DNA from 2 places in the Saccharopolyspora halophila genome. Region 1 is predicted to be linked to the other one. Evidence: riboswitches for the same ligand, from Rfam matches in the RefSeq annotation. Region 1 holds a riboswitch; the other holds the start of a gene.

Region 1 (4,633 bases):
CCGGTGGCGCCGTGGGTGTTCGCCACCCCGCCGGTGGCGTTCGCCGTGCTGCCCGGCCTGGTCACCGCGCACGCCCCGGGATTCCAGGTGATCTACGCGGGCGTGGTCACGTTGTTCGCGCCCGGACTGGGCGCGCTGGTGCAGCCGCTGGCCCGGCGGCTCGCTCGGCGGGGGGCGCGCGTCACGGCGGTGATCGGGATGACGAGCTGCGCCGCCGGGATGGCGCTCGCGGCGGTCGCCGGTTGGCTGGTCTCGCCGTGGGTGGGACTGCTCGCCGCGTTCCTGCTCGGCGTCTCCTACGGCTTCACCTCGACCTACTGCTTGACCATGGTCGGCCGCATCGCCGGTCCGGCCGAGCTGGCCGGGCTGACCGCGGTGATGTGGGTGCTCGCCTACCTGGGCTTCTTCACGCCGTTCGTGATCAGCCTGCTATCGGGGGTGGTGTCCGCGCCGACCGTGCTGCTGGTGCTGGCCGGGCTGGCCCTGCTGACGCTGCTAGCTCGCGAGCAGTCCCACGGAGATGGTCAGGAACGCCGTCGCGCTGAGCGCGTCCAGCGACTGCGCGACTCGGGGGTGCTGTAGCCGGTCGGCGATCTTGGCGGCGGTCAGCACGATGGTGACCTCCCAGACCGCGGCCAGCGCCAGGAACACGATGCCCAGGAAGACCAGCTGCAGCGTCGGGTTCGTCGCGATGCCGACGAACTGCGGCAGGAACGCGAGGCTGAACAGCAGCATCTTCGGGTTCGTCAGGTTGCTCAGCAGCCCGCGCACGAACGGGTTCGCGGAGTCCGCGGGCGGCGTGTTGAGCGTTCCGGATTCCTTCCTGGTCAGCCACAACCCGCGCAGGATCATCCCGGCCAGGTAGATCAGGTACCCGGCGCCGATCCACTTGAGCACCTCCATCACCTGCGGGGTGCTCGACAGCAGCGCGCCGAGCCCGCAGATCACCGCGGTGACCTGCAACGCGCTCGCGCTGTGGATGCCGACCAGCGCCAGCAGCCCCGCTCGGCGCCCCGCGTTCAACGAGGTGCGCAGCAGGAGGAACGCGTCGACTCCCGGCGTGACGATGACGACCGCACTCGCCACCAGGAAGGCGGGCAACGTGGTCGGGTCCAGGAGCACAGCGGTTTCCTCCTTCGCTGCGACGCGCGTCAACGCGTCGCTAGAGCGGGTGAAGATCTTCATCCGGCTGGTGGAGATCTGCGGATCACGCGATCTACGCAGATCGGGCCCGCGTCGATGCGGGGCGGATGAGCGGCCGCGTCGCGCGGCCAGGTCGGAAAAATTTCGTTCGGAAGTCGATTTTAACGAAAAGATTTCCTGACAGGCTGTGAGTTGCGCCTCGTGATGTTTCGGTGTGCGGGTGACTACGGTGTGCGCTCGGCAAGATCGGCGATGACTGGAGGTCGATGTGGGGCGGCACACCGGAGGCAGCAAGGCGGCCCGCTCGCTGCGGCGAATGGCCGTGGCCGGAGCGGTCACCGCACTGGCGAGCACCAACCCGCTGGCCAACGCGGAACCGTCCGAGCAGGCCCAGCCCCGCGTCCTCGGCGGTACCTCCTCCAGCACCGATGCCGCGCCATGGGCGGTGGCGCTGACCGACACCTACGGCAACCACTTCTGCGGCGGAACCCTGGTCTCCGCCGGTGAGGTGGTCACCGCCGCGCACTGCGCCGTCGACCCGCTCACCGGTGCGCAGCGCTCGGCGGAGGACATCCAGGTCGTCGCCGGACGCACCGACCTCCGCTCCACGCAGGGCACGGTCGGATCGGTGCAGGACGTGTGGGTGCACCCCGAGTACCGCGACATCACCAGCGGGGACGACCTCGCCGTGCTGAGCCTGTCCGAGCCGATGCCGCAGCGGCCGCTGCCGATGGTCGAACCCGGTGACACCGAGGCCTACGCGCCGGGCACCACGGCCCGGGTCTACGGCTGGGGTCGCACCAGCGAGAACGGTCCGTCCTCGGACACGCTGCGCTCGGTGGACGTGCCGATCAACGCCGACGACTCCTGCAAGTCCGCCTACGCCAACTACGACGAGCGCAGCATGTTCTGCGCCGGTTATCCCGAGGGCGGCAAGGACGCCTGCGCGGGCGACTCCGGCGGTCCCATCGTGGCCGACGGCAAGCTCATCGGCGTGGTGTCCTACGGGACCGGATGCGGCCGACCCGGTACGCCGGGCGTCTACACCAGGCTGGCCAACTACGTGCCGCTGGCCAACGACCTGCCATGACAGCGGCCGCGCCGCACCGAACGGGTGTAGTGGCGCAGACAACTCCGGCCGCCCGCTAATGCCGACCTAGCGCAGCGGCTGTGATATCCAGGTAAGGGTGACCCTCCAGCCGCTCGCAGCCGCCGTCCACCGCGCCTACACCGCGGACCTCGATGCCGCGGACTTCTACCGCATGTTGCGCCTCCGCGTGGACGTCTTCGTGGTCGAGCAGGAGTGCGCCTATTCCGAGTTGGACGGGCGCGATCTCGAGGACTCGACCCGGCACTTCTGGATCGACAGCGCCGACGGCTACGTCCTCGGCTACCTGCGCCTGCTGGAGGACCCGGACGGCGCCTACCGCATCGGCCGGGTCTGCACCGCCAAGAGCGCGCGCCGCATGGGACTCGGTCGCAAGCTGATGCGCGCCGCGGTCGCCGAGGTGCAGAACTTCCCGGCCACGCTCTCCGCCCAGACCTACGCCAAGGACTTCTACGCCTCCTTCGGGTTCGTCGAGGAAGGCGAGGAGTACCTCGAGGACGGCATCCCGCACATCGGCATGCGCCGCGAACCCCGCCGCGCCCACGCCGTCGCGCGCTGACGGCGTGCCCCCGAGGACTCCTGCCCCGGCCGAATGAGTCGGTGATCTCACGTCCCTGGAGGTTGGGGACGTGATCCGCGTCTGGAACGATATGCGTTGATCCGAATGCAAGGGGCGTGCCAGGAAGCCGGTGGGAGTCCGGCACGGTCGGCGCCACTGTGACCGGGAAGCGGCACTCCACGACGAGCCACCGGGGATGACCTGGGAAGGCCGGAGTGCGCCGCGGCGATCCGGGAGTCAGGACACTGCGGCCCCTTGTTCCCGCCGCCGGGGCGTCCGCACCCCGAGGAAGGAACACATGTCTGCCCCTCGCTTCCCCTTCTCCGCCGTGGTCGGCCAAGACGACCTGCAGCTGGCGTTGCTGCTCAACGCGGTGCACCCGCGCATCGGCGGTGTTCTCGTGCGCGGCGAGAAGGGCACCGCCAAGTCGACCGTCGTGCGCGCGCTCGCTTCGCTGCTGCCCGCGCTGGACGTCGTCGACGGCTGCCGCTTCGGCTGCGACCCGCGTGAACCCGACCCGGACTGCCCGGACGCCCCGCACGGACAGACCGCCACGCAGCGCCCCGCGCAGCTGGTCGAGCTGCCGGTGGGCGCCACCGAGGACCGGTTGATCGGCTCGCTGGACCTCGAACGCGCGCTGACCGAGGGCGTGAAGGCGTTCCAGCCTGGCTTGCTGGCCGGGGCGCACCGCGGCGTGCTCTACGTCGACGAGGCCAACCTGCTGCACGACCACCTGGTCGACCTGCTGCTCGACGCCGCCGCGATGGGGCGCGCGCACATCGAGCGCGACGGCGTCTCCGTTTCGCACGCCGCGTCGTTCCTGCTGGTCGGGACGATGAACCCGGAGGAGGGCGAGCTGCGTCCGCAGCTGCTCGACCGGTTCGGCCTGACCGTGCAGGTGGCCGCCTCCCGCGAGGTCGAGACCCGCACCGAGGTGGTGCGCCGCAGGCTGGCCTTCGAGGCCGATCCGGCCGGGTTCGCCGCCCAGTACGCGGACGCCGACGCCGAGCTCGCCAAGCGGATCGTCGCGGCTCGCGAGCGCGTCGAGTCGGTCGTGCTGCCCGCCTCCGAGGTGCGTCGGATCTCCGCGCTGTGCGCGTCGTTCGACGTCGACGGGATGCGCGCGGACCTGGTGCTGGCGCGCACCGCGATCGCGCACGCCGCCTGGCGCGGCGCCGAGGCCGTCACCGAGGAGGACGTGGAGGCCGGCGCCCGGCTGGCTCTGCCGCACCGGCGCCGCCGCGACCCCTTCGACGAACCGGGCATGGCCGAGGACCAGCTGCAGCAGGCCATGCAGGACGCCGCCGAGCAGGCCGAATCCGAGTCCGGACCGGACAACGACCCGGACCCGGACAACGACCCCGACGACGATCCGGATGGTGGGCCCGACGGCGGTCCCGGTGGTGGTCAGCCGCATGACGAGCCCACCGACGGGCCCTCGGGCGGCGCGGCGCAGCCGGACTCAGATGAGGAGCCCTCCGGCGGGTCCGGGCAGTCCGACAAGGCCCCCGCCGCACCCGCGCCGTCGTTCCAGGCGCGCCTGCTGGAGGTGCCCGGAGTGGGAGAGGGAGCCCCCGGGCGCCGATCCCGCGCGCGCTCGCGCACCGGCAAGACCACGCGCGCGTCCACTGCGGACGGGCACGGGATGCACCTGACCGCGACGCTGGCGGCCGCCGCGCCGCACCAGGTGGCCCGCGGCCGCTCCGGTCCGGGACTGGTGCTGCGCTCCGAGGACGTGCGCAAGGCGGTCCGGGAAGGACGCGAGGGCAACCTCGTGCTGTTCGCGGTGGACGCCTCGGGTTCGATGGCCGCCAAGGAGCGCA
Region 2 (4,633 bases), on a different contig from region 1:
CGGCGCAACTGGCTGGGGTTGCGCTCCGTCTCTCGATCAGAAGCAACTGTTCGAGAGAACTGACAAGGACGGGGGAGTCAGGATGTCCGCACCAGGGATCGGTAAGGAACCACACTTCACGCTGCCCGACTTCGATTCGGTGGCCAAGCTGCCGAAGCCGGTCAGGGCGCTCGTGTACCTGGTCGTCATGGCAGTGCTGACGGTGGCGGCGCTCGGGGCGCTCGCGGCCACCATCGCGGTCATCGGCCAGCTGTCCGGGGCCTTCGACATCTTTCAGCTGATCTGACCCGGAGAAGCCGAGGGCCGGTGCATCGCGCGGTGCACCGGCCCTTCTCGTGGGAGATGTTTCAGCTCGGGGTTTGCGTGGCGGTGCCGGGCCGCAGACGTCGTCGGGCTGCGGGAGCGCGACTCGAGCAGCGGCCTGCGCGGCGCTGCGGCTGTCCTGGCCCGAAGGCGCCTGAGGACCCGCGCGGCGGTGCGAGCTGAGCCCCGCACCGCGTGCGGCTGCCGCCGCACGCTGAAGGGCCCCTATCGGACGAAACGATCGATCGCATCGGCCACCTCGCGCGGACGCTCGCCGTTGACCGCGTGCGAGGCGTCCGGGAACACCTCGACCGTGCCGTTGACCAGAACGTCGGTGGCCGTGGCGACAGCGGTGTCCGGATCGTGCATGACCGACCGTCCGGCGATCAGCGCCAGCACCGGCATCCGCAAGCCGCGCAGCTCATCGGGTTCGATCAGCGCGGGCTGGGGCAGGCGCATCGAGTAGTAGCGCATTCCCGCTTCGATCATGTCGGCCACCGGCACGTCCCGCACCGGCGCGCCGCCTGCCGTGTAGGAGTTGAACGAGTCCCGCCAGGACTTCGGCAACCAGGGCACGGACGCCGGGATCGCCCGGATCGCCGTGCTGAGCGGGATGTCGTCGAAGGTGTAGACCGGGTCGATCAGGGTGACCCTGGCGACGCGCTGTGGCCGGTGGATCGCGAGATTGGCCGCAGTCCACCCGCCGATCGAGAGGCCGACCAGGTGGAACCGCTGCTCGGGCAGTCGGGCCAGCACCTGGTCGAGCCAGGCGGCCTGATCGGCCTCGTCGGTGATCGGGGCTTCCTGCACGCTCAGCCCGGGCTCGCCGAGCAGGTCGACGGTGTAGACGTCGCCGATGCGCAGCAGCGAGGGCAGGTTGTCGGCCCACACCGGGGAGGCCGCCGCTCGTCCCGGGAGCAGGACGAGCGGTTCGCCGCCCGCTCCGTCGAAGCGGTAGACGCGGACGAAGCCGAAGTCCGTTCGCACGTCGCGCACTTCAGCGGGCCGGGGCAGGTCGGTCATCGCCGCGTCGTAGGCCGCCAGGAACTCGGCACGCCCCTCCGCGCTGTTCCAGTGCCCGATCGGTGCGGGCGTCCGCAGCGCGAACGCTCCGATCACGGCTGCGGCGAGTACCGCCGCGGTGAGTCCCAGCACCCATTGGCGACGTGCTCGCTTCGTCATCTCTCCTCCAGGTCGACGTCGTCACCGATCGTAGTTAGCACAACGCCGAACGTGTTCGGAAATGGTGTATTTCGCCGACGGAGCCAACGGCGGGGCAGGTCACAAAGACGATCAACCTGCACGGCCGTGTGATAACTTCGCGAAGCCAGCCGATTCACGTACCCCGTGAACAGGGAATCCGGTGCGAATCCGGAACTGACGCGCAGCGGTGTGGGGGACGGCGGAGCACGAGGCCACTGGGGATCCGAGATCGTCGCGGATCGCAGCCCTGGGAAGGCGTTCCGTCCGGAAGACCCCGAGTCCGAAGACCTGCTGGCCCCCGGCTCGATCCGGGTTTGCCATGGCAACCGGGCTCCGCGTGCAGAGCCCTGACGCGAAGGAACGTTCGTGCGCTTGATCGCTTGGCATCGTCTTGCCTTACCGCTCGTCCTCGGACTGCTCGTCCCGCTCGCCGGCTGCGGCGCGGGTGCCGGGAGCGAGGAACGGCAGCGCTCCGCACCCGGATTCCCGCAGGTCGTCGACAACTGCGGCCAGCGCACCGAGGTCGAGGCGCCGCCGCGGCGGGTCGTCTCGCTGAACCAGGGCAGCACGGAGATCCTGCTCGCGCTCGGGCTGGCCGACCGCATCGCCGGCACCGCGATGTGGACCGATCCGCTTCCCGAAGACCTGGCCGCGGCCAACGAGGGCGTTCCCCGGCTCGCCGATGACCGGCCCTCCTACGAGTCGGTGCTGGCCGCCGAACCGGACCTGGTCACGGCCTCCTTCGAATCCACGCTGGGCACCGGCGGTGTCGCCACGCGCGAGCAGTTCGCCGAGCTGGGCGTGCCGAGCTACCTGTCCCCGGCCGACTGCGTCAAGGACAACAGCGGCTCGGGCGACGGGCGCCGGAACGAGCCGCTGACCATGGAACTGATCTACGACGAGGTGCGCGACCTCGCCCGGCTCTTCGGCGTCGAGGACCGGGGCGAGCGGCTGGTCGCCGAGCTGCGCGGCCGGATGGACCGCGCCACCCGCGAGCTCGCAGCTCCCGACACATCCGTGGCGTACTGGTTCGCCAACTCCGAATCGCCCTACATCGCGGGCTGCTGCGGAGCGCCCGGCATCATCACCAGGGAGCTCGGCGCCGAGAACGCGTTCGACGACACCCGCGCGGAGTGGCCGCAGATCAACTGGGAGGTCGTGGCTGAGCGCGATCCGGACGCGCTGGTGCTGGGCGACCTGACCCGCGACTCGCAGACCGCGGAATCCGCCCGCGCGAAGATCGAGTTCCTGGAATCGCACCCGGTCACGCGGAACATGACCGCCGTCCGCGAGAAGCGCTACGTCACCTTGAGCGGACAGGCGATGAACCCGACCATCCGCACGGTCACCGGGGCGGAGAAGGTGGCCGCCAAGCTGCGCGAATTCCGGCTGTCCGAGTGAGGGCCGCGCACGTGCGCGACCACTTCCGGTTACCGCTGCTGCTGGTCGGCGGCATCGTTGCGCTGCTGCTGTCGATCGCCGTGGCGATCACGATCGGCCCCGCGCAGCTGCGGGTCGGTGATGTGTGGGCGGTGGTCGCCGACCGGCTCGGCCTCGCGGCCTCGGAGCTGTCGCTGATCCGCGAGGGCATCGTGTGGAACCTGCGGCTGCCGCGCACGCTGCTGGCCGCGATCTGCGGCGCCGGGCTGGCGGTCTGCGGGGCGATCATGCAGTCGTTGCTGCGCAACCCGCTGGCCGACCCGTTCGTGCTGGGTGTGTCCTCGGGGGCCTCCACCGGTGCGGTGCTGGTGATCGTGCTCGGGGTGGGCGGCGGCGCGCTGTCGCTGTCGACGGGCGCGTTCGGCGGTGCGCTGTTCTCGTTCGCGCTGGTGCTGTGGTTGAGCCACGTGCTCGGCGGAACCACCGATCGCGTGGTGCTCTCCGGCGTCGCCGCGATGCAGCTGTTCTCGGCGCTGACCTCGTTCATCGTGCTCACCTCCGCCGACGCGAACACCACCCGCGCCGTGCTGTTCTGGCTGCTGGGCTCGCTGAGCAACTCCAGCTGGACCGAGGTCGGGTTGTGCGCGGGGGCGCTGGTGCTGACCATGCTGGTGTGCGCCGGTCACGCGCGTGCGCTGGACGCGTTCGCCTTCGGCGAGGACGCCGCTGCCACGCTCGGCGTGCGGGTGGCCCGCACGCGGCTGGTGCTGCTGTGCGTGACCGCGCTGCTGACCGCGGTGCTGGTGAGCTCCTCGGGAGCGATCGGGTTCGTCGGCCTGGTGCTGCCGCACGCCACCCGCGCCCTGTCCGGTCCCGGCCACGCGCGGCTGCTACCGGCGACGGCGTTGTCCGGTGCGATCTTCCTGGTGTGGGTCGACACGCTCAGCCGCACCGTTCTGGACCCGCAGGAGATCCCGGTGGGAGTCATGACCGCGCTGATCGGCGTGCCCGCGTTCGTGCTGATCCTCTACCGCGCGAGGGAGACGCGATGAGCGAAGGACTCGCGGCGAACCGGGTCTCCCGGGCGCTCGGCGGGAAGCCGGTGGTCGACGGCGTCAGCATCGCCCCGCGCGAAGGCGAGACCGTAGGCCTGCTCGGGCCCAACGGGTCGGGGAAGTCGACGCTGCTGCGGTTGCTGGCCGGACTGCTCAACCCCAGCACGGGCGTGGTCACCCTCGACGGGCGCGAGCTCTCCGGGGTGGACCGCCGCACGCTGGCGCGGCGGGTGGCCGTGGTCGAGCAGAACACCGACACGCAGGTCCCGCTGACGGTGCGGGACGTGGTGCGGCTGGGCCGCATCCCGCACCGCAAGGCCTGGCAGCAGGCGAGCGCCGAGGACGCCGAAGCGGTTCGCGCCGCGCTGGAGCGCACCGGTCTGACCGGCAAGGTGGATCAGCGGTGGCAGACGCTGTCCGGCGGTGAGCGCCAGCGGGTCCAGATCGCCCGCGCCCTGGCCCAGCAACCCCGCGAGCTGCTGCTGGACGAACCGACCAACCACTTGGACGTCCAGCACCAGCTCGAACTGCTCGAGCTGCTGGTCGAGCTGCCGCTGACCACCGTGGTCGCGCTGCACGACCTGAACCTGGCGGCGATGTTCTGCGAGCGGATCGTGGTGCTGCAGCAGGGCTCGGTGGTCGCGGCGGGCGAACCGTCCGAGGTGCTCACCGAGCCCCTGATCGAGCAGGTC

Evidence for each region. A riboswitch is a leader RNA that binds a small molecule or an ion and turns the genes downstream of it on or off. The one in region 1 is predicted to bind cobalamin.
Region 2: linked by a shared signal. The riboswitch ahead of ABD289_RS14720 (ABC transporter substrate-binding protein) and the one ahead of ABD289_RS19275 (putative cobaltochelatase) in region 1 are both predicted to bind cobalamin.

The regions. Positions count from the first base shown of each region.
Region 1 covers NZ_BAAARA010000015.1:179,389-184,021, reverse strand. The annotation lists gene ABD289_RS19295 (MFS transporter) at 1-582, shown strand, start outside; gene ABD289_RS19290 (LysE family translocator) at 496-1,122, opposite strand; gene ABD289_RS19285 (S1 family peptidase) at 1,412-2,233, shown strand; gene ABD289_RS19280 (GNAT family N-acetyltransferase) at 2,331-2,810, shown strand; cobalamin riboswitch at 2,931-3,058, shown strand; gene ABD289_RS19275 (putative cobaltochelatase) at 3,109-4,633, shown strand, end outside.
Region 2 covers NZ_BAAARA010000008.1:447,992-452,624, reverse strand. The annotation lists gene ABD289_RS14730 (hypothetical protein) at 83-286, shown strand; gene ABD289_RS14725 (alpha/beta fold hydrolase) at 529-1,485, opposite strand; cobalamin riboswitch at 1,615-1,816, shown strand; gene ABD289_RS14720 (ABC transporter substrate-binding protein) at 1,873-2,907, shown strand; gene ABD289_RS14715 (FecCD family ABC transporter permease) at 2,943-3,938, shown strand; gene ABD289_RS14710 (ABC transporter ATP-binding protein) at 3,935-4,633, shown strand, end outside.